Regions from separate parts of the Streptosporangium sp. NPDC000239 genome, predicted to be linked through region 2. Evidence: predicted binding sites of a transcription regulator. Region 2 holds the regulator's gene; the other holds the start of a gene.
What was found. Region 2 encodes LexA, which represses DNA repair genes until DNA is damaged. Its sites were predicted from a motif close to TCGAACANNTGTTCGA; they were not measured.
Positions count from the first base shown of each region.

Region 1: ABT340_RS02925 (SAV_6107 family HEPN domain-containing protein) is a predicted target of LexA. The motif match lies at 3,636-3,651, and genes of this name have one in related genera.

Region 1 is NZ_JBEPEI010000001.1:624,724-636,604, reverse strand. It holds gene ABT340_RS02940 (universal stress protein) at 1-796, shown strand, start outside; gene bldD (transcriptional regulator BldD) at 1,066-1,560, shown strand; gene ABT340_RS02930 (PP2C family protein-serine/threonine phosphatase) at 1,710-2,936, shown strand; gene ABT340_RS02925 (SAV_6107 family HEPN domain-containing protein) at 2,942-3,388, opposite strand; gene ABT340_RS02920 (L,D-transpeptidase family protein) at 4,115-4,897, opposite strand; gene ABT340_RS02915 (YbaK/EbsC family protein) at 5,016-5,495, shown strand; gene ABT340_RS02910 (GNAT family N-acetyltransferase) at 5,572-6,126, shown strand; gene metF (methylenetetrahydrofolate reductase [NAD(P)H]) at 6,123-7,058, opposite strand; gene ABT340_RS02900 (polyprenyl synthetase family protein) at 7,187-8,254, shown strand; gene thiE (thiamine phosphate synthase) at 8,299-8,943, opposite strand; gene ABT340_RS02890 (Rv2175c family DNA-binding protein) at 8,921-9,295, opposite strand; gene ABT340_RS02885 (NAD(P)/FAD-dependent oxidoreductase) at 9,346-10,530, opposite strand; gene thiO (glycine oxidase ThiO) at 10,858-11,881, shown strand, end outside.
Region 2 is NZ_JBEPEI010000027.1:44,830-56,710, forward strand. It holds gene ABT340_RS38715 (helix-turn-helix domain-containing protein) at 1-874, opposite strand, end outside; gene ABT340_RS38720 (vitamin B12-dependent ribonucleotide reductase) at 1,009-3,849, opposite strand; gene nrdR (transcriptional regulator NrdR) at 3,934-4,395, opposite strand; gene ABT340_RS38730 (hypothetical protein) at 4,878-5,228, opposite strand; gene lexA (transcriptional repressor LexA) at 5,428-6,138, shown strand; gene leuS (leucine--tRNA ligase) at 6,215-8,701, opposite strand; gene ABT340_RS38745 (hypothetical protein) at 9,241-11,532, shown strand; gene ABT340_RS38750 (cytochrome P450) at 11,548-11,881, opposite strand, start outside.

The DNA.
Region 1 (11,881 bases), on a different contig from region 2:
CGTCCACGTGCCCACCTGGCCGACCCCGGGACCGGGGAAGATCGACGCCGAGTGGCGCGCCTACGTGGCCGCGCAGGCGCAGACCGTCCTGGAGCAGGCCCGCGAGCTGCTGGCCGGCGTGCGGGACGTGCCGGTCGACTTCGTCTCCCACGGCCACCGGGGCAGCGGCAGGGGGCTGGTCCAGCTCGCCGGGCGGCTGGAGGCCGACGCGGTGGTCATCGGCCCCGCCCCCGGAGGCGGTAAGGGCCGCATCCGGGTCGGCAGCACCGCCGACCAGCTCCTGCACACCTCCCCCGTGCCCGTCGCCCTCGCGCCCCGCGGGTACGCCGAGAGCCATCCGCCGGCCCTGCGGAGGCTGACCGTGGCCTACCGCCGCGACCCCGCCTCCGACGAGGCCGTACGGCAGGCCTTCGAGCTGGCCGGGCGGATGGACGTCCCGCTGCGCCTGGTCACCCTCGTGCTGGGCGGGGGACGGCGGGGCGGGGTCGAGGCCGAGATGCTCGGCAGGATCAGGGAGAAGGTCACCGCCGACCTCGACGAGATCGTCCGGGGGCACGACGACGTCCGGGTCGACGTGGAGGTGCTTGAGGGCAGAGACGTGGCCGCCGCGCTGGCGGGCACCGACTGCGAGGGGGCGATGTTGATCTGTGCCTCCAGCGAGACCGGGCCCCTGCGGCGGGTCTTCCCCGGCGACGTCTCGCTGAAGATCATACGTTCGGCCCCCTGTCCGGTGATGATGGTGCCCAGGAGTCCCGCCGGGAAGCGAGGGTCCGCCGGACGGCGCGGGAAACGGTGATGATTCACTATCCGCCATGGGACAAGCACGGCGTTTGAGGCGGACCACATCGGATCGGATTCGACATCTTTTTTCCAATCAGCTTGACCTTAGGCGCCCACAGCTTTACCGTCACTGTCCGTAACCACACCTCGCGGCGTTATCGGGTAAACCCCGACGCATCAGTCACCGAAGGTGCCTACCCCAGGCCAACCCGGTGGTTGGGGCATAAGTTGCGAGGGAGGACAATCAACTGAAAGCAGTACATAACCGAGCCGGGGGGCCACACGATGCCGTCTGAATACGCCAAGTCGCTGGGTGCAAGACTCCGCGCGATTCGCACTCAGCAGGGCCTGTCCCTGCACGGAGTCGAAGAGAAGTCCCGCGGTCGTTGGAAGGCCGTTGTCGTCGGCTCCTACGAGCGTGGGGACCGTGCGGTCACGGTGCAGAAGCTGGCCGAGCTGGCCGACTTCTACGGGGTTCCGGTCAATGAGCTCCTGCCCGGGGGCAGCGCGCCGAGCCCTCTTGGCCCCACGCCGAAGCTTGTGATCGACCTTGAGCGTCTTGCCCAGCTGCCCAAGGAGAAGGCGGGTGCGCTGGCTCGTTACGCCGCCACCATCCAGAGCCAGCGTGGTGACTACAACGGCAAGGTGCTGTCCATCCGTCAGGAGGACCTGCGCTCCCTGGCCGTGATCTACGACAAGTCCCCCAGTGAGCTCACCGAGGAACTCATCACCTGGGGTGTGCTCGACCCCGAGGCCCGCAGGGCCGTCGAGTCCTTCTGACGACCCGTCCGGTCGCGGGCACGCGCGGCTGGGCGTGCCCGCGAGCCGTGGTCTTCCTCTCTCGTTAGAACATGGCCCGCACGCCGCCACGGATCACCATCGCTGTGGTAGGAAAAGGCAAACATGGCATTTAACGAGATGTGGTGGACATGGCCCGGGGAGAGGATCGTCACGATCACTCTCGACCGCGCCCTGAAGGCCGTCTCGCCTCACTCAAGGCGGCCCTGGGCTCGACCAAGACCCGGGCGTTCCTTCGGCTGCTGACCTCCGTCGGGGCGACCAGGACCCAGGAGACGCTCAGGCTGCTGCCGTTCGTCGTCATGGCCCTGGTCGCGCTGATCGACTTCGGCTCCGGGCCGACCTCCGGGCTGCTGCCGCTGCTCGCCCTCGGCCCCGCCTTCGCCAGCGTGGCCTGCGGCCTGGCCAGGACCACGGTCTCCGGCCTCATCGCACTGGCCCTGTGCGTGGCGCTCGGCGTCTACAACGACATCCTGTGGACGCCCCGCACCAACATCACCATGGCCGCCATCCTCGGTGTCACGGTGGCCAGCGTGCTGGCCAGCGCGGGACGCCTGCGGCACGAGCGTCAGCTCGCCGACGTCCGCTCCGTCGCGGAGGCCGCCCAGCGGGTGCTGCTGCGGCCGGTCCCGCGCCGCGCCGGGCCGGGGATCGGCGTGGCCGTCTCCTACACCTCCGCCACGGCCGAGGCCCGCATCGGCGGCGACCTGTACGAGGTGGTGACCACCCCGCACGGGGTGCGCATCATCGTGGGAGACGTCCAGGGAAAGGGCCTGGAGGCCGTCGAGACCGCCGCCGTGGTGCTCGGCGCCTTCAGGGAGGCCGCCCACGACGAGGCCAAGCTGCAGGGCGTCGTGGCCCGCCTGGAGAACGCGCTGTCGCGGGAGCTGTCGGGCGAGCAGTTCGTCACCGCCGTACTCGCCGAGATCACCGACCTGACCGATCTCGGCGAGGCGCAGGAGGGCACCTCCATCACCGTCATCAACTGCGGTCATCCGCCGCCCATGGTGCTGGCGGCCGACGGCAGCCGTTCCTTCGCCGACCCGCCCGACGAGGCCCTTCCGCTGGGCATGGCGTCGTTGAAGGGGGCCGAGGCCGTGCCGTACCAGATCGGCTTCGAACCCGGTGACCAGGTGCTCTTCTACACCGACGGGGTCATCGAGGCGCGCGACGGGACGGGCCGGTTCTATCCGCTGGCCGACAGGGCGCACCTGCTGAACGGCTCCGACCCGCAGCTGGCCCTCGACGCGCTACGCGCCGACCTGCTGCGTCACGTGGGCAAGCCGCTGAACGACGACGCCGCCATGCTCCTGCTGCGCCACCGCGCCGCCCGCCCGCTGGCCTCATCGGCGGCCTAGAGCCGCTAGCCGGCCAGAGGGACGCGGGCCGGGAGGGTGGTCTGGGCGGGCAGGCCCAGGAGGGTCTCCACCGTGACGACGAACCGCTCGGCCTCGGAGATCAGCTCCTCGGCGTCCCTCGCCGAGACCATGCGGGTCATGCCCGCCTCGGCGGCGGCCCGTTTGGTCGCGCTGGTCTCGAAGTAGGGGGCCCACTCGGCCAGCCTGGGCTCGGCCTCAGGCAGCAGCTCCCAGGCGCTGCGCAGACGGCGCCTGCGGCCGTCCATGGGCCGTGGCCGCGCGGCCAGGATCGCGGCCGCGGCTCTGAGCGCCGCCAGGTGGGCGGCGACGTATCGGGTTGCGGGGGTCCGGGCGGCGCCCGCCTCCTCAAGACAGTCGCGCGCGTCGGCCAGGTGCGCCCGCACCGTGGACGAGAGCCGGGGCCCATCGGAATCGCTGAGCCGAGGGGTCATGTGCTTCAGCCTCCTTGGTCGCAAGCGGCTCCCGGCGAATCCGCCGGTCAGGTCAACACTCGCAGACCCCACCGACAAATCCTCCGGGCGGCCGGACGAGGAGCTTCCCCTCTCCCCGCCCGCCCCGGCCCGGCCGGGCCGCCGTGGCCGACGGTCCCGGAAAGGCCAACCACCCTGGACGTGGACCGCGAGCCCCACGTCATCACATCGAACATAAATTCGATCACTGGTAGTGTCAAGTAAACGCACGAACAAAAGTTCGACACCACCGGGCAGCCTGGAACCATACGAATCACCCACCCCGGAAGAACCGCCGGAGAGTCGCCGGTCGCGCGCGGACAAGCCGGGGCGGTCACGGCCAAGGGGTTTCGGACATCCCCGGCTTCCCTCCCTCACCCAGCGGACGCACGGCCGCCTCCATACCCCTTTCCCTGTCGCATTGGCTGATTTATAGGCCTGTGCCTGCTTTAAATGTTCAAGGTGGAGTTTGAGCGTTGTGCGGTTTTCTGCGGCATCTCGGTGGCCGGGAGTCGTGGGCGCCGCGCGTTCCGCGTTGCCCACGAGTTCCCCATGACGAGAACACGGCCCGGTGTTCACAGGGCGGGGAAACAGCCGTCAAGGCGGGCCCGCCACGGCGCCCTTTCCCGCGCCCCCGCGGCGACCCCGGGAACGACCGTGCCCCCGGCCCTTGAAGGACCGGGGGCACGAAGAACCGTGTTCACTCCGTCAGCGAACGAATCTGCCCCGGACGTGCACCGGGACTCCCGTGCCGAGCATGCCGGGCAGGACCGCGGCGACGTTCATCGGCAGCCGCACACAGCCGTGGGAGGCCGGGGCCAACGGCACCGAGAGTGCGCCGTGCAGGGCGATACCGCCGTTGAAGAAGATCGGGTTGTAGAGCTGACCAAGGTATGACCTGTGCCAGCCGTTCCTGCGCCAGGTCGTCTTGTAGTCGCCCGTCGGCGTGCGGGCGCTGCCGCAGAACTTCTGGGTCTTGCCCTCCCAGGTGGCCGTCTCGCAGTACGGAATCCCGCTGCCCGAGGAGATGTGGCTGATCAGCTTCACCCTGCCGTCCACGTACAGGGTCATCACCTGCTGGGTGAGGTTGACCTCGACCCTGGTCGGCTTGCCGTTGGGCACCAGCACCTTCGGCGACCTGGGGTTCTGTAGAGCGTTCCAGGTCTTCCTGGTCACGGTGCTGGTCGGCGCGATGCCGTTGATCTTCTGGAAGGCCCACAGCGCGGTCAGCGTCGTGCCGCCGTAACGCCCGTCGGCCGTGCCCGGCAGGTAGCCCAGCTCCCGCAGCCTGGTCTGCAGCGCCTTGACCGCGGTCCCCTTCGCCCCAAGCCTCAGCGTCTGGCCGGGGGCGACGAACCCCGGCGCCGCCTGGGCCGTGACCGCGGTCGCCGCGGAGGTGACGACCTGAGCGTTCGCGACACCGGGAGAGGCCAGAAGCGTCGCCCCCGCCGTCACCAGGGCGGCCACTCCGAGCCGTCCTCCAACCCCCATCACCATCATCCCCTCCTGTCAGTCAAGCCCGAACAACGGACCATAGCGCACCAACCATCCACTCTCCGGCAACGGTTATGAAGAGGTAATCGATGGTCAACCCGTTTAGAGTGACCGGGTGCCGGAAAAGTTGCATCCCAACATCGAGAAGGTCGCCGCGGCTCTGAGAGAGCACGGCGTCACCGGAGAGATCGTCGTCTTCGACGAGGCGACGCCGACGGCGGCGACCGCCGCGGCGCAGCTCGGCTGCGAGGTCGGCGCCATCGCCAACAGCCTGATCTTCGACGCCGACGACCGGCCGCTCCTGGTGCTGACCAGCGGTGCCCACCGGGTGGACACCGGTCTGGTCGCCGAGAAGGTCGGCGCGGCGCGGGTACGGCGGGCGACCCCCGACTTCGTCCGCGCGGCGACCGGCCAGGTCATCGGCGGCGTCGCCCCGCTGGGACATCCCGCCCCGATCAGGACCCTGGTCGACGTCTGGCTCGACAGGCACGAGGTGGTCTGGGCCGCGGCCGGCCACCCGCACACGGTCTTCCCGACCTCCTTCGCCGAACTCCTCCGCGTCACCGGCGGGACCCCGGTCGAGGTCGAGCGCTGAACGCCAGGCGGACACCCGCCAAACCCTGACGAACCTCTCAGATCCTCATGGTGGTCGTCCTGCTAGGGTGCGTTGCGTGATCGAACTGCGACGGGTCGGCCCCGAGGAGTTCGCCGTGAGCCTCGACGCGGTCCTCGACGTCTACACCGCGGCGATGCTCCCGCCCGCCGACCAGCTCACCGGGCGAAGGGCGATCATGAGAGGCCACGCCTCCTACTCCCGGTTCACCTGCCTGTTCGCCGAACGCGCCGACGGCAGGATGGTCGGCTTCGCCTACGGCTTCCACGGCGAACCCGGCCAGTGGTGGCACGGCGTCGTCCGTCAGGCGATCACCGAGCACGACGGCCAGGCCAGGACCCGCGAGTGGCTCGACGACGCCTTCGAACTCGCCGAGGTCCACGTCCACCCCGACTACCAGGGCAAGGGCGTGGGCCGGGCGATGGTCACCGGCCTGTGCGCGGGGCGCCTGGAGCGCACCGCCGTACTGTCGACCCGTGACCAGGAGACGGCGGCACGTCATCTCTACCGGAGCCTGGGCTTCGGCGACCTGCTGACCGGGTTCGTCTTCCCGGGGGGCCAGGAGCGCTACGCGATCCTGGGCACCCCGCTCCCGCTGGCCCAGTACGCCTAGACCGCCAGCCGGTCGTCCGCCCCGGTCGTGACGTCGAGGGCCTGGAAGACCTCGCGGGTCGCGCTCGACCGGTTGAAGGTGATGAAGTGGATGCCGGGCGCGCCCTCGTCGAGCAGGGTCTGGCACAGCTCGGCGGCGTGTTCGATGCCCAGGTCGCGCACCGCGGCCGGGTCGTGGGCGACGGCCTCGAACCTGGCGGCGACCTCGGGCGGGAACGGCGCGCCGGAGAGCTGCTCGGAACGGGCGATCGTGCTCATCTGGGTGACGGGCATGATGCCGGGGATGATCGGGGTCTCGCATCCACGGGCGGTCACCCGGTCGCGCAGCCTGAGATAGTCCTCCGCGCGGAAGAACATCTGCGTGATCGCGTAGTCGGCGCCCGCCCGGCACTTGCGCACGAAGTGCTCGGTGTCGGCCTCGACGGAGGTGGACCTGGGGTGCTTGTAGGGGAAGGCGGCCACGCCGACGCAGAAGTCGCCGGACTGGCGGATGAGCCTGACCAGCTCCTCGGCGTACTGCACGCCCTCGGGGTGGCGGATCCACTCTCCCGTCACGTCGCCGGGCGGGTCGCCCCGCACGGCGAGGATGTTGCGCACGCCCGCCCCGGCGAACCTGCCGATCAGGTGGCGCAGCTCACGCAGGGAGTGGTTGACGGCGGTGAAGTGGGCGACCGGGGTCAGCGTCGTCTCGTGGGCGAGCCGCTCGACGATCTCCACCGTCCGGTCGCGGGTGCCGCCGCCCGCGCCGTAGGTGACCGAGACGAACGTCGGCCGCAGGGCCTCAAGCTCCCGGATGGCCCGCCAGAGCTGACGCTCCCCCTCGTCCGTCTTCGGTGGGAAGAACTCGAACGAGAACGAACGGCCACCGGCGGCGAGGAGCTCGCGGACGGTGGGCACACGTTCGGGGAAGACTGACGAGCGACCCAGAGCCATGCCCCTAGGGTACTGGCCGCCCGACGGAGCGCCACAACCGTGATCGGTTCAACACCCTTCCTCCTGCCGGGCCCCGGCGGGGACACCGCGGGCATAACCTCGCACCTCCGGGCCGATAATCTCGGGGTATGACCCCTTCCGCGGCTGCTCTCGACACCATCCGTTCCGAAGTGGATCGATCCCTCAGGGAGTTCGTCGACCGGCAGCGCCCCCTGGTCGGCGCGCCCGAACTGGTCCCGCTGCTCACCGCGGCCGAGGAGTTCCTCGCGGGCGGCAAGCGGCTGCGGCCCGCCTTCTGCTACTGGGGCTGGCACGGCGCGGGCGGGGAGGACGATCCGGCGCTGTTCACCGCCGCGGCCTCCCTTGAGCTGCTCCAGGCCAGCGCCCTCGTGCACGACGACGTCATGGACGCCAGCGATCTGCGCAGGGGCATGCCGTCGGCGCACCGCAGGTTCCAGGCGATGCACGAGAAGGCGGGCTGGCGCGGTTCCGCCGGGCAGTTCGGCGAGGGCGCCGCCATCCTGCTCGGCAACCTGCTGCTCATCTGGTCCGGGGAGATGTGGCGCAACAGCGGGCTGCCCGTGGAGTCGCTGGCCGCTGCCCAGCGGATCCACGACCACATGCGCACCGAGCTGATGTGCGGGCAGTACCTCGACCTGCTGGAGCAGGCGCACGAGGAGAACACCTTCGACAGCGCGCTGCGGGTCGCCCTCTTCAAGAGCGGCAAGTACTCCGTCGAGCAGCCGCTCAGGCTCGGCCTGGTGCTGGCCGCGCGGGGCGTCGAGCCGTGGATCGACCGGCTCTGCGAGGAGTACGGCCGTAGCGTCGGCATCGCCTTCCAGCTCCGCGACGACGTCCTCGGCGTGTTCGGCGACCCCGCGGAGACGGGCAAGCCCGCCGGGGACGACCTGCGGGAGGGCAAGCGGACGATGCTCGTCGCCCGTGCCCTGGCCGTGGCCACCCCGCTCCAGGCCAGGACGGTCGAGGAGACGCTCGGCGACCCCGACCTGGACGCCGCCGGGGTCGCCAGGCTGCGTCAGATCATCGAGGAGACCGGGGCCCTGGCGGCGTGCGAGAGCATGATCAAGGAATATCTCGACCACGCCCTCGTCTCGCTCGACGGCGCCCCGATCACCCCGCGGTCCCGTACGGCCCTGGCCGATCTGGCCGTGGCCGCGACGTCACGTCGCACCTGAGGCCGGGCCCGGCGTCCACCGGGCCCGGACCGGTCGGATGCGGATCAGGTGAGCCCGGCGGTCAGGCGCCGCCTGAACTCCCCGGCGGCGGCCTTCGGGTCGTCCGCCTCGGTGATGGCCCGCACGACCACGACCCGGCGCACGCCGTACGACATGACCTCGTCGAGGTTGGACAGGTCGACACCGCCGATGCCGAACCAGGGGCGTTCCGTCTCCAGCGCCGCGGCGTGCCTGAGCAGCGCGGGGCCGGGGGCGTGCCTTCCCGGTTTGGTCGGCGTCGGCCAGACGGGACCACAGCAGAAGTAGTCGACTCCCGCTTCGACGGCCGCGGCTGAGGCCTCCTGCGGGGCGTGAGTGGAACGCCCGATGAGGATGTCGTCGCCGAGGATGTCGCGGGCGGCCCGCACCGGCAGGTCGTCCTGTCCGAGGTGGAGCACGTCGGGACGGGCGGCGTGAGCGATGTCGGCCCTGTCGTTGACCGCGAGCAGCTTGCCGTGGCGGTCACAGGCCTCGCGGAAGACCTCAAGGAGGGCGAGTTCCTCCCTGGCCTCAAGGCCCTTCTCACGTAGCTGGACGATGTCGACCCCGCCCGCGAGGGCGGCGTCGAGGAAGTCGGCCAGGTCTCCGCGCTCACGGCGCCCGTCGGTGCAGAGGTAGAGGCGGGCGTCAGAAAGCGAGCGCCTGGGCACGTCTCTTGACCTCGGTGTGGCGGCCCGCGACTATCGCGTCCACCGGGGACCCCGGGAGGGTCTCGTCTGGGGTGAAGAGCCACCGGAGCGACTCGACGTCGTCGTATCCGGCGTCGAGCAGCACGGTGAGCGTGCCTGGCAGCCCCTTCACCACGTCGTCCTTGCCGAGGAAGGCGGCGGGAACCTGTGGCTCGCCCCCGCCCCTTCGCACTCCGATGAGCTTGCGGTCCTTGAGAAGTTGCTTCGCGCGACCGGCGCTGAGGTTGAGTCTCCTGGCGACCTCGGTCAAGGTGAGCCACTCGCCCACCAGTTGGTCTGTTTCCCGGTCGATCTGCGCAACAGAAAGCGTCACGAATCCACCACTACCACATCGTGCCTTCCGCCAAACACCCGGTGGGCAGGTTAAGCGACCGTGCAGTCGCGCAGCGCCACCGCCGGATCGGCCAGGCGAACGGCGTCGAGCCGCTGGCCGCCCTCGATGAGACGGCGCCCCTGCAGGAGGTCGCGGGGGCGGTTCACCGCCAGGACCGCGGCCAGCCTGCCGTCGCCGCGGACCCAGCAGGCCCCCCACCTGGAGCCGCCCTCCGGGTCGCCGCGCAGGACGAGGCGCTCGCCGTCGTTGCCGTCGTCGTGGTGCCCGGCGTACTGCACCATGTGGCCGAACTGCTCCGACCAGAAGTAGGGCACCGGGTCGTAGACCGCGTCTCCGCCCATGAGCGCGGCCACCGCGACCTCCGGGGCGCCCAGCGCGGTGTCCCAGTGCTCCACCCGCAGGCGGCGGTCGTAGCGGCGCGACCACCAGGCGGCGCAGTCGCCTACGGCGACCACCCCGGGCAGCGAGGTGCGCAGGTGCTCGTCGGTGACGACGCCGTTGTCCAGCTCGACACCGGAGCCCGCCAGCCACTCGACGGCGGGCCGTACGCCGACGCCGGTGACGACCACGTCCGCCCTGACCCGTGAGCCGTCGGCCAGGGTGAGCCCGTCGTGGTCGACGGAGGCGACCTGGACGCCCAGGCGCAGCTCGACGCCCGCCTGTTCGTACCAGCGGGCGGTGTGCCCGCCGACGGCCCCCAGGGCCTGGGAGAGCGGCAGGTCGGCTGCCTCGACGACGGTCACCTCGCAGCCCGCCCTGTGGGCGGCGGTGGCGACCTCGGCGCCGATCCAGCCCGCCCCGATGACGGCGACGCGCACGCCCGCGACGAGCCGCTCGCGCAGGGCGAGCGCGTCGTCGATGGTGCGAAGCACGTGCTGCTCGCCGTCGCCGCGCAACCGGACGGGACGGGCGCCGGTGGCGATGACCAGTCCGTCGTAGGCCACCTCGCCCTCGGTGGTCTCGACCACGCCCGGCCGCAGTCCCTTCGCGGCCACCCCCGGGCGGAAGTCGACCTCAAGCGCGTCGAGATCGGAGTCGACGACCGTGGAGTCCGTCTCCCCCAGCAGGACGGACTTCGACAGCGGGGGACGGTCGTAGGGGCGGTGTGCCTCCTCGCCCATCAATGTGATCGTGCCGGCGAACCCTCGGGCTCGTAACGCCTCGACACTGCGCACGCCGGCCAGGCCGGCGCCAACCACCACGACATGATTCACAACTCACGAGCCTAAGCGCCCTGCCCGATCCTCTGCCATTAGCTGTTTGATAACGAAAACGGTATTTAGCTCGCATCCAACGCAGTGAGGGCGTCACCACAGCCCTTAAGGTGGAAGCGAGCAGACGCGCGGGAGCCCGGAGCGCACCGGGCTGAGAGGAGGGCTACGGGGCGACGCGGACCATCGAAGGCCATTTGACGTGCTGATACACCGTGCCGGCGCACGGGGCGCGCGTCCGGCGGCGATGATCCCGGCGTGACCGTCAGCGGCCCTCGACCGCCAGGAACCTGATCCGGGTCATGCCGGCGAAGGGAGCGGAGGGTACGAATGTCACACCACTTCGACGTGCTCGTCATCGGCGGAGGCGTCGCCGGGCTCTCCGTGGCCTGGCGTGCGGCCAGGAGGGGGTCACGGGTGGCCGTGGCCGACCCCGACCCCGGCTCGGGGGCCTCGCACGCGGCGGCGGGCATGCTGGCGCCGGTCAGCGAGGTGACCTACACCGAGGAGCCCCTGCTGCGCCTCGGGCTGGCCTCCCTGGCCAGATGGCCCGCCTTCGCCGCCGACCTGACCGAGGACGGCGGCCTCGACCTGGACTACCGGGCCCTGGGGACGCTCGACGTCGCCTTCGGTTCCGACGATCTGGCCGCGCTCGACGAGCTGGCCGCCTTCGTCGACAAGCTCGGCCTGCCCGCGGAACGGCTCACGGGCCGCGAGTGCCGCCGCCTGGAGCCGATGCTCGCCCCGTCGGTGCGCGGTGGCCTGCTGGCCGGCGGCGACTCCTGGGTCGACCCGCGAAGGGTCGTCAAGGCGCTGCTGACGGCGCTGCAGCGGCGCGGCGGCGCGCTGGTCCGCTCCCGCGTCGCCGGGCTCACGACCGACGCCGCGGAGCGGGTCACCGGCGTACGGCTCGCCTCCGGCGAGACCATCGGCGCGGACCTGGTGGTCCTGGCCGCCGGCGCCTGGTCGGGCGGCCTTGAGGGGCTGCCGCCCGACGCGGTGCCGCCGGTGCGGCCGGTCAAGGGACAGATCATGCGGCTGCGTTCGGCCACCCCGATCCTGGGGCGGTGCGTGCGCGGCGTGGTGCACGGCTCCCCCGTCTACCTGGTGCCGCGCGGCGACGGGGAGGTGGTCGTCGGGGCGACCCAGGAGGAGATGGGCTTCGACACCCGGGTGACCGCGGGAGGCCTGTGGGAGCTGCTGCGCGACGCGCGGGAGCTCGTTCCCGGCGTCACCGAGCTCCAGGTCCACGACGTGGTCGCGGGCCTGCGTCCGGGCACCCCGGACAACCTGCCGCTGGTCGGGCCGTCGGCCGCCGCCGGTCTGTCGCTGGCCACCGGCCACCACAGAGGCG
Region 2 (11,881 bases):
AGGCCGCCACGGCCGGAGGGAACGGCGGGCGCCCGTTGATGGCCCCCACCAGCTGCCAGTACCGCTCGACCCGCAGGTCGCTGAACAGCTCCACCTGCTCGGCCAGCCGTACCCGCTCCTGTGCCCGGGTCTCCGGCGCGACGATCAGGTCGAGTACGGCCCGCCCCTCGGCCGAGTCCGGCGCGACCCCCGCCGCCTGGGCCGGGACGGCGTGCTCCATGACGGCCTGGTGGTCCAGCGGGTCTGCGGGGCTGTCCGCGTTCTGGCCCGCCACCACCATCTCCCTGACCCGGCGCTGGAAGTCCTCGTCCTCGACGAGTTCCGCCAGCTCCATCCAGGCGTCCACCTGCTCCGGGCTCGGCTCGTCCGGCAGTTCGGTGTTCACCTGCCGCATGCCGTTCGCGATGCCCAGCGCCGGGCCCTCGCCGGGGTCGACCCCGGCGAGGACGCGGTCCACGAAGTCATCGATGATCTGCTGCCGCTCCCGCGCGGACAGCCTGGCCAGTCTGTGCATCAGTGACGCCTCCTCGATCGTGCTGCCGCGCTTGGCGACCGTGCTCAGCACGGCGCGGCGCAGCCGCAGGGTACGGATCTCCGCCTCAAGCGCCGCGACATGCGTCTCGGCGACCTGGGCGACTGTCGTGGCCCGGCACAGGACCTCCTCGACCGCCTCAAGACCGAACCCGAGTTCGCGCAGGGTCCTGACGAGGTCGAGCCGGGCGACCGCCCGCGCGTCGTAGAGACGGTAGCCGCCCGCGGACCGACCGGTCGGCGGCACCAGACCGCTGTCCGACCAGAAACGGATCGTCCGCACCGGCAGTCCCGTACGGCGGGCGAGCTGCCCGATCGTGAAAAGCTCCGTGCCTTCGCTCACGGCACCACTGTGCCGTCTCCACTCACTGGAGACTCAACTCCCTTTTCCCGCGATGCTCCCTTTTCCTGCGATCGGGAGAGACGATGGGGAGCCGGTGAGCCATGTGGCTCACCGGCTCCCCGGTTCAGGCCGTGTCAGCTGCAGCCGCTGGTCGAGCCGCAGCCCTCGCAGACGTAGCAGCTGCCCGCGGGACGCATCTTGGTGCCGCAGGTCATGCACAGCGGCGCGTCGGCGGTGCGGCCCTGGTGCGACTCCAGGGAGCCCGCGGCGCGCTCGGGGGCGGCCACCTCGACGGTCTGGGCGCGGGTCTCGGAGCGGGGCTGGGGCCGCTCGATGGGCGCGGAGGTGGCCAGCTCGGCGATGACCTCGTCCGCGGCGATCGGGGCCGGGTCCTCGCCCCGCTGCTGGGCGGCGCGCTCGGAGGCCGAGAAGATCCCCAGGGCGGCCCGCTCGTCGTAGGGCAGGTGGTCGAGCGCCAGGCGGCGGAAGATGTAGTCCATCACCGAGGCGGCCATCCGGATGTCCGGGTCGTCGGTCATGCCCGCCGGGTCGAAGCGCATGTTGACGAACTTGCCCACGTAGGTCTCCAGCGGCACGCCGTACTGCAGACCGATGGAGATGGCCACGGAGAAGGCGTCCATGACGCCCGCCAGGGTGGAACCCTGCTTGGACATCTTCAGGAAGACCTCGCCGAGACCGTCGTCGGGGTAGGACGAGGCGGTCATGTAGCCCTTGGCGCCGCCCACCGTGAAGCGGGTGGTGGTGCTGGGCCGCTGGTTCGGCATCCGGCGCCTGGTCGGACGGCTGACCTCGACGACCTGGACCTCGGGCTCGGCCGGCTCGGCCTTCTCCTCGGTCTTCTTGCCCGCCGCCGACAGCGGCTGGCCGACCTTGCAGTTGTCGCGGTAGACGGCCAGGGCCTTCAGGCCGAGCTTCCAGCCCTCCATGTAGACCTGCTCGATGTCCTCGACCGTCGCGGACTCGGGCAGGTTGACGGTCTTGGAGATGGCACCGGACAGGAACGGCTGGGCCGCCGCCATCATCCGCACGTGGCCCATCGGCGCGATGGCCCGCTCTCCCATGGCGCAGTCGAACACCTCGTAGTGCTCGGGCCGAAGACCGGGGGCGTCCACGACGTGGCCGTGCGCGGCGATGTACTCGACGATCGCCTCGACCTGCTCCTCCTGGTAGCCGAGCTGGCGCAGCGCCCGCGGGATCGTCTGGTTGACGATCTGCATGGAGCCGCCGCCCACGAGCTTCTTGAACTTGACCAGGGCGAGGTCGGGCTCGATGCCGGTGGTGTCGCAGTCCATCATCAGGCCGATGGTGCCGGTCGGCGCGAGCAGCGAGGCCTGGGCGTTGCGGTAGCCGTTCTTCTCGCCGAGCTTGAGGCAGTCGGCCCACTGGCGCGAGGCCTCGGTGTGGATGACCCGGTCCATCCCGCCCAGGGTGCGCAGGTCGTCGTTGGCCGCGGCGTGCTTGCGCATGACGCGCTTGTGCGCCTCGGCGTTGCGGGCGTAGCCCTCGTACGGCCCGACGACCGCGGCCAGCTCGGCGCTGCGGCGGTAGGAGGCGCCGGTCATCAGCGAGGTGATGGCCCCGGCGATGGCCCGGCCGCCCTCGGAGTCGTAGGCGTGGCCGGTGGCCATGAGCAGCGCGCCCAGGTTGGCGTAGCCGATGCCGAGCTGACGGTAGGCCCGGGTGGTCCGGTCGATCTTCTCGGTCGGGAAGTCGGCGAAGGTGATGGAGACGTCCATCGCGGTGATGATCAGCTCGGTGAGCTTCACGAAGGCCGCGACGTCGAAGGTGTCGTCGTCCCTGAGGAACTTCAGCAGGTTGATGCTGGCCAGGTTGCAGGAGGAGTTGTCCAGGTGGAGGTACTCGGAGCAGGGGTTGCTCGCCGTGATGCGGCCGGTCTCCGGGCTGGTGTGCCAGTCGTTGATCGTGTCGTCGTACTGGACGCCGGGGTCGGCGCACTCCCAGGCGGCCTGGGCCATCTTCCTGAACAGGGACTTGGCGTCGACCTTCTCGATCACCTCGCCGGTGAGGCGTGCGCGCAACCCGAAGTCACCGCCGTTCTCGACGGCCCGCATGAACTCGTCGGAGACACGCACGGAGTTGTTGGCGTTCTGGTACTGGACGGAGACGATGTCCTTGCCGCCCAGGTCCATGTCGAACCCGGCGTCGCGCAGCGCGCGGACCTTGTCCTCCTCGCGCGCCTTGGTCTCGATGAACTCCTCGATGTCGGGGTGGTCGACGTCCAGGACGACCATCTTGGCCGCGCGGCGGGTGGCGCCGCCGGACTTGATGGTGCCCGCCGAGGCGTCGGCGCCGCGCATGAAGGAGACGGGGCCGCTGGCCGTACCGCCGCTGGAGAGCAGTTCCTTGGAGGAGCGGATCCGGGAGAGGTTCACCCCCGAGCCCGAACCGCCCTTGAAGATCACACCCTCTTCCTTGTACCAGTCGAGGATGGACTCCATCTGGTCGTCGACGGCCAGGATGAAACAGGCGCTGACCTGCTGCGGGGAGGCGGTGCCGACGTTGAACCAGACCGGCGAGTTGAAGCTGAAGACCTGGTTGACCAGGGCGTGCTTGAGCTCGTGGTCGAAGATCTCGGCGTCCTCCTCGGTCGCGAAGTAGCCCTCCTCGACCGCGGTCCTGGTGTAGACGCCGACCACCCGGTCGACGAGCTGCTTCAGGCTCCACTCGCGCTGCGGGGTGCCGACGGCGCCCCGGAAGTACTTGGTGGTCACGATGTTGGCGGCGTTGACCGACCAGGAGTCGGGGAACTCGACGCCCCGCTGCTCGAAGTTGACCGAGCCGTCCCGCCAGTTGGTCATGACGACGTCACGGCGTTCCCAGGTCACCTGGTCGTACGGGTGCACCCCGGGCGTGGTGAAGATGCGCTTCATCTTCAGTCCCTTGCGTGGCCGCTTGCCCCCGCGCGCGACCGCGCCGTTGACCGTCTCCGTCATGACTTCCCCCTTCCGAGGCTCCATGGAGCCCCCAGTCGGACCAGTTCAACACGCCGCGTACTCCCCCGGCGCCCGGGGACTGACTCAGTCGCGCCGCACGGAACGCTCGGCGCGCAGCTGTTCGATCTCGGCCTCGAAGTCGGCCAGGGTCTCGAAGCCCCGGTAGACGGAGGCGAAACGCAGGTACGCCACCTCGTCGAGCTCGCGGAGCGGGCCCAGGATCGCCAGCCCGACCTCGTGGGCCGCGATCTCCGCGGCCCCGGTCGCCCGGATGCTCTCCTCGACCCGCTGGCCGAGCTGGGCCAGCGAGTCCTCGCTCACCGGGCGCCCCTGACACGCACGCCGGACACCGGCGATCACCTTGTCCCGGAAGAACGGCTCGGTCACCCCGCTGCGTTTGCTCACCATGAGCAACACCGTCTCCTGCGTGGTGAACCTGCGCCCGCACTCCGGGCAGGTGCGCCTGCGCCGGATGGCGCTGCCGTCCTCGGTCGACCGGCTGTCGATGACCCGCGTGTCAGGATGACGACAGAACGGACAGTGCACGCGTGTCGCCTCCCTGACTTGCCCAGCGGCTCATCTTCCTCGCGTTGCTCCGCCGGCTCTGCGATCTCCGTGTGGAGACGCTCACGCACGCCCTCGAATGGTCGAGATGCGGTAATAGAAACACAATCTATGGTGGAGCGGAATGATGAAGCCACTAGATGTTGTGGTCCAACCGTAGGAGTGTCGGACCATGAACGCAAGTTAGGAAGGGCCTGCCGAGCGAAGTCGCCGATCAGCGCAGCTCAAGGGCGTCAGCCGGGCGTGTCGCCCTTCCGGTACGGCCCCGCGGGCGCCGTCCGGACATGCGGCACCCCTCCCCGGGGCGTGCGAACGGGCCGATCGCCGAGATCCATTATCGGGTGAGCCCGGGGCGCGTCGTCACGCTCCGTCGCCAACGCCCCCGCCCACCCTCCTTGGAGCGCCCAGGACCCCCACTGGCCACAGGGCCCGCAGAGGCCCGTCGAGGCGCCCCGGAAAGCCTCCTAGGAGGCGAGGGCCGCGTCCAGGAGGGCACCCGCCCAGAAGGCCCCCAGAACGAGGAGCACGAGCGCCAGGACCGCCACGACCCTCCCCCTGCGGGTCAGCCTGACCGGGGCGCGCCTCCGCCGGACGGTCGCGTGCGCCGCCCTCCCCCCGGCGACGGCCCGCCTCCGCGAAACCGCCGGAACCGTACGGCCTGCACGCCCCGCGGCGGTCCCACGGGGACGCGCGACGGGCCGCCCTCCCCCCGCCGCCCCACGGCCCGCGCCCCTGGCGGCCGTCTCCCCGGTGCCCCTGACCAGCGTCAACGTGGGCCTGGTTGTCCTCGTGGCCGCCTTCACGGTGCCCCCCATCTCTTCGACCTGGCCGAACACATGTCGAAGAAAGATCGGCGAATCGAACACGATGTCGATCGAACTCCCGTACGATGTTGTACACCACGCCGCCACCGATTTCGAGGACCATTCGAACAAATGTTTGAGTATGATCTTCGGCGGAGGTACGGTCGCTGTGTGCGACGCAACCAATACAGACCGGGAGCGAGGAGATCATATGAGTGAGCGCGACGAGAGCGGCGCGGCCGTCAGTGACCTGGCGGTGCGCAGGCGTGACTCCCTCGGCCTCACCCCCAGGCAGCGCAAGATCCTTGAGGTGATCCGCGACTCGGTGCAGCAGCGCGGCTACCCGCCGTCGATGCGCGAGATCGGCGAGGCGGTGCAGCTGACCAGCACCTCCAGCGTGTCGCACCAGCTGACGGCCCTGCAGCGCAAGGGCTACCTGCGCCGTGACCCGCACCGCCCGCGTGCCCTGGAGGTGCGCCTGCCCGGCGAGCCGGTGCTGTGGGTCGACCCCGACACCAACGCCGAGGAGACCTCGGTCAACCGCCCGACCGCGGCCTACGTGCCGCTCGTCGGCCGGATCGCCGCCGGCGGCCCGATCCTCGCCGAAGAGAGCGTGGAGGACGTCTTCGCCCTGCCCAAGCAGCTCGTCGGCGAGGGCACCCTCTTCCTGCTCCAGGTCACGGGCGACTCCATGATCGACGCCGCGATCGCCAACGGCGACTGGGTGGTCGTCCGCCAGCAGCCCGTCGCCGACAACGGCGACGTGGTCGCCGCGATGATCGACGGCGAGGCCACGGTCAAGACCTTCAAGCGCAAGGACGGCCACGTCTGGCTGGTTCCGCACAACACGAACTACGACCCGATCCCCGGTGACGAGGCCACCGTCCTGGGCAAGGTCGTGGCGGTGCTGCGCAAGCTCTGAGGCGCCCCGGCGGCATCTCTCCCGGAACGCGAGGAGTGACCCTCAAACCGAGGGTCACTCCTTTCTGCGTTCACGGTCAGGGAACGATGTTGACCAGCTTGGGTGCCCGGACGATGACCTTGCGGGGCGCGCCGGACAGGAAGGCCTGCACCTTCTCCGACGCCAGCGCCAGTGCCTCCAGGTCGGCATCGGAGATCTCCGGGGAGACCTCCAGACGGTCACGGACCTTGCCCGCGACCTGTACGACGCAGGTGACGGTCTCCTGCACCAGCAGCGCCGCCTCCGCGACCGGCCACCCGGCGGTCGCGACGGAGGCGGGGTGCCCCAGCCGCTCCCAGCCCTCCTCCGCCGCGTACGGCGCGACCAGGGACAGCATGACCGCCAGGGTCTCCGCGGCCTCGCGCACCGCCGGGTCGGCGGCGCCGGGGCCCGAGTCGATGGCCCTCCTGGCGGCGGTCGTCAGCTCCATCATCCTGGCGATCGCGACGTTGAAGCGGTACGAGTCGAGCAGCTTGGTGACCTCGTCCACGGTCCGGTGGACGACCTTGCGCAGCTCCAGATCACCGGTGGAGAAGTCGACGCCGGGTGCGGATCCCGCACCGGCCTCGGCCATGACGCGGAAGGCCCTGGCCAGGAACTTCTGCGACGCGGCCGGGGAGACGTCGGCCCAGTCGATGTCGTCCTCGGGCGGGCCGGCGAACAGCACGGTCAGCCTGACCGCGTCGACGCCGTAGGTGTCGATCTGCTGGCCCAGGTCGACCCCGTTGCCCAGCGACTTCGACATCGCCTTGCCCTGGTTGATGACCTGCCCCTGGTTCAGCAGGCGCAGGAAGGGCTCGGTGAAGTCGAGCATGCCCATGTCGTGCAGGACCTTGGTGAAGAAACGCGAGTACAGCAGGTGCAGCACCGCGTGCTCGACACCGCCGACGTACTGGTCGATCGGCCCCCACCTGCGGACCTTCTCCACGTCGAAGGGACCGTCCAGGTAGGTCGGATCCACGTAACGCAGGTAGTACCACGAGGAGTCGACGAAGGTGTCCATCGTGTCGGTGTCACGCTTGGCGGCTCCGCCGCACTTGGGGCAGGAGACGTTGACCCAGTCCTCGGCCGAGGCCAGCGGGGAGACACCCTTGGGCGCCAGCGCCTCACCACGCATGTCGGGCAGGGTGACGGGCAGCTGGTCGTCGGGAACCGGGACCTCGCCGCAGTCAGCGCAGTGGATGATCGGGATCGGGCAGCCCCAGAAACGCTGGCGGGACAGCAGCCAGTCACGCAGGCGGAAGTTGACCGCCGCCCTGCCGGTCCCGCGCCCGGCCAGCACCTCGATGATCCTGTGGATGGCCTCGGCCTTGGACAGGCCGTCCAGCGGCCCCGAGTTGACCAGGGTGCCCTCACCCGCGGTGGCGATCCCGGTCTCCCCCGGGTCGGCCATGCCGGTGTGGACGACGACCCGCACCGGCAGGTCGAAGGCGCGGGCGAAGTCGAGGTCGCGCTGGTCGTGGGCGGGAACCGCCATGATGGCGCCGTGGCCGTAGTCGGACAGCACGTAGTCGGCCGCCCAGACCGGCATGCGCTCGCCGTTGACCGGGTTGATCGCGTAGCGGCCCAGGAAGACGCCGGTCTTCTCCTTCTCGGTGGACAGCCGGTCGATGTCGGACAGCTTGGCGACCTCGGCCCGGTAGGTCTCGAAGGCCTTCCGCTGCTCGTCGGAGACGATCTCCTCGGCCAGCGGGGCGTCCGGGGCGACGACGAAGAAGGTCGCGCCGTACAGCGTGTCGGGGCGGGTGGTGTAGACCGTGACCGGCTCGTCGCGGCCCTCGATCACGAAGTTGACGTCCGCGCCCTCGGACCTGCCGATCCAGTTGCGCTGCATGGTCAGCACGCGCTCGGGCCAGCCGCCCTCCAGCTGGGCCATGTCGTCCAGCAGCCGGTCGGCGTAGTCAGTGATCTTGAAGTACCACTGGGTCAGCTCCCTGCGGACGACCTCGGCGCCACAGCGCTCGCACCTGCCTCCGACGACCTGCTCGTTGGCCAGCACGGTCTGGTCGTTGGGGCACCAGTTGACCAGGCCGCCCTTGCGGTAGGCCAGGCCGCGTTCGAAGAAGCGCAGGAACAGCCACTGCGTCCACCGGTAGTAGGTGACGTCACTGGTGTGCAGACGACGGGACCAGTCGAAGGAGACCGCGTAACGCTTGTAGGAGGCCGCCTGGGTCTCGATGTTGGCGTAGGTCCACTCGGCCGGGTGCGCGTCACGCTTGATGGCGGCGTTCTCCGCGGGCAGGCCGAAGGAGTCCCAGCCGATCGGGTGCAGCACGTTGTAGCCGCGCTGGAACCAGTAGCGCGACACGATGTCACCGATGGCGAAGGCCTCGGCGTGACCCATGTGCAGGTCGCCCGAGGGGTAGGAGAACATGTCGAGCATGTAGCGACGCTCGCGCGGGTCCGCGGGGTCGTCGGAGGCGTGGAACGGGTCCAGTTCCTCCCACCGCCGCTGCCACTTGACCTGCAGTGCCTGCGGATCGTAGTGCTGCTCGTCGCTGTTCACGTCGGCTCGCTCGCTCACGTCAATCTTCCCTCGGTATACGTCTGCTGCGATGATCTGACCCGTCCGGCCCAATAGAAAAACCCTCCGCTCATGCGAAGGGCAGCCGCACCGGCGGGCGTCTAACGCCGAGAAGGCCGATGCGGCCCGGTAAGCAGCAGGGTCGCGGCACGCATACGACAAGACTATCGCAGTCCGCAAGCCGTATTCGTGGCCTGGGGAAACGAATTGGATCACGGTAAACGGAGGACGCCCGTCCGGCGATCCAGCACAATAAGAGCAATCACGTGCCTGGAGCGGGCCGAGACCTGATGGGGACACATCCGTTGTGACCTCGCATGTCCCGTCAGTTTACTCTTCTCACCGTGGCACACTCAGTCGAGCCGGGGCAGGGCCCGGATCCCTTGGAGGCCGGCCTGCCGATGCAGGATCCACCGACCGACCCCACAGGACTCCAGTTCAGGGGGGCGTTCTCCGGTTTCCCTGCGAACATCCCTGCCTCCCGTGAGACCATGCCGAATACCCATAATTCGGGCACCCGTGCGGAAGGTAAGGAAGCCATGGCCCCGGAGCAGCCCAGCCAGCCCCACCTGCCTCCGGCGTGGCCGGAGGCGGCGGAGACGACGTCCGGCTGGGCGAACGACTCCTTCGGCGCCTCGTCGCCACGACTTCCCCTCCCCCATGAGGAGCCGGCCTCACCCGCCGACGGCCAGGGACAGCCGGGCGCCGGTTGGGAGCAGGCGGGGGCGAGCACGCCCGAATACGGCTGGAGCCAGCCGACGCCGTCCCAGACCCCCAACGGGGCTCCCAGCGGGTCCTCCAACGGCTCCGCGACTCTCGGCGGCGGCTGGGACCAGGCGCTGGCCTCCCCTTCGGGGGGCGCGCCCGACGACATGGAGACCCCCCGGCAGGGCGTCCCCACCCAGCCTCCCGTCACCGGTCCGGCGTCCGGCTGGAACTCCCCGGCGGGGACCGGGTGGGACCAGGCAGCCCGTACGGCGCCCGCCGATCCGCGGGACCGCCCCGCCTCCAGCGCCACGACCAGTTGGAGCGACGCGTTCACCCCGCAGCCGAAGGACGCCCTCAGGCCGGACCCCGACCTGGCCGGCGGATACGGAGGCCAGCTTCCCGAGGCCGCTCCCGTGAGTGCCGAGCCCCGGTGGGACCCGCAGCCCCCGGCGGAGGCGACACCCGCCGACAACCCGGTGTGGCCGCCCGCCACCGCCGAGAACACCGGATGGCCGTCCGCCACCACCCCACAGGACGACGCCGCGCAGCCGCCCGCCACCGCAAACGCCTCCTGGCCGTCCGCCGCGCCGCAGGACAACGCCGTGTGGCCGCCGACGGCCCAGGCGAACGGCTCCGCCTGGCCGTCCGCCTCCGCCGAGAACACCGGGTGGCCACCCGCCGCTCCGGCCTCCGGTCCGGCCGCGGGACCCACCGCGCCCGCGGGAGACCCGGCGCCCGGGGCAACCGCGTGGCCGTCGGCCGTGCCCGGGGACAACCCCGTGTGGCCGCCCTCCGCGGCCGAGGGAACCGTGCGGGACCCGCTGTCGCACACGTGGTCGACCCCTCCTCAGGAGGAGCCGAGCCGTGACGGCGCGCCCTTCGGCGAGGACGCCGCCCGGGGCAGCTTCGGGGTGCCGAACAACCCCGCCGTCTGGGCCCTCGCCGCGACGACCGCGCCCGAGCCCACCCCGCGCGCCGATCCGCTGAACGACCCGCTCAACGCCCCCCGCAACGCCCCGCCGGTCGACCCGTTGAGCGGCCCGCCGAACAACCCCCTGAACGACCCGCTGAACGACCCGCTGACGGCGCCCGCCTACGACGCGTCCGCGACACGGCATCCGGCCGACCTTCCGCTCCCGCCGCAGGCTCAGCCCTTCGGGCAACCGGGACAACCGGCTTACCCGGGGCAGCCGGGGCAGCACGAGTTCGGCCACCCCGGGCAGCCCGGGCAGCCCGGTCACCACCTGAGCCAGGACCCGTCCGACCCCAACAGGCGTTTCGTCACCGCGGGCCAGATCAGCGGCCCGAAGACCCCTCCGCCCGAACGTCAGCAGGAGCTGTGGGACACGGTCTTCGGCGACAACTACCAGGCCATGGGGAACGAGGACGACTTCGACGAGCAGGGCAGGCCGGTCTGGGTCTTCGCGCTGGTCGGGTCGGTGGTGATCGCGCTGGTCGGCGCGCTGCTGTGGGCGTTCATGGCCGGTCCGCTCGCCGCGACGAACGAGGCGGACCCCGCTCCCAGCGCCAAGCCCTCCGCCACGTCCAAGAAGCCGCCGAAGTCCCAGACGCTCGGCCGTCTTCCGCGTTTCCCCGGCAAGGCGTCCCCGGTCTCGGGCACCCTGGCCGACCAGGCGGCGGCGATCAGCGTGACACGGCTGGGCGGAGAGTGGCGGGAGGACCAGCGCAGGACCGTGCCCACGGTCTACGGTTTCACCACCCGCCAGTACGTCGCCGCGGGCACCGACTCCGCCGGTAGGACACAGTTCGCCCAGCTGATGTCGGGGGTGCTCCCGTCCCGGCTGAAGGACAAGTACACCTCACCGGAGAATCTCTCCCCCGTGACCAACGCGGTCGCCGCCTCGGCGCGCAAGAAGTTCTTCCCCGAGGACAACACCGCCCGCAAGACCGCCCAGCAGTCCCTGACCGTCAACGGCCTGCCCGGACAGCTGTCCGCCTACGAGATCACCACGGGCGACACCAAGACCACCATGGTCGTGGCGGCCGTGAGCACCGGCGCCGACCTTCCCTCGATCGTCTACATGTCGGTGCCCGACAGCAAGAAGGAGCTGCTGCCGGACATCAACACCGTCTTCACCTCGATCAAGGCGCTCTCCTCTTAGGACCCGCGTCCGGTCTCAGAAGTCGCACTCAAGGTGCTTGATGCCGTTGATGAAGCTGGAGCGCAGCCGGACCGGTTCGCCGACGGAGCGAATGTGCGGAAGCCGGGTGAACAGCTCACGGAACATCACGGAGATCTCCCTGCGGGCCAGGTGCGCGCCCAGGCAGAAGTGCGGGCCCGGGCCGCCGAAGGCCACGTGGGGGCCGCCCGCGCGCCGGATGTCGAAGCGCAGCGGGTCGGTGAAGACGGCCTCGTCACGGTTGGCCGCCCAGTAGTAGAGCAGCACCTTGTCTCCCTCGCGGTAGAGGTGGCCGTTCATCTCGTGGTCGCGGGTGAGGGTGCGGCGCATC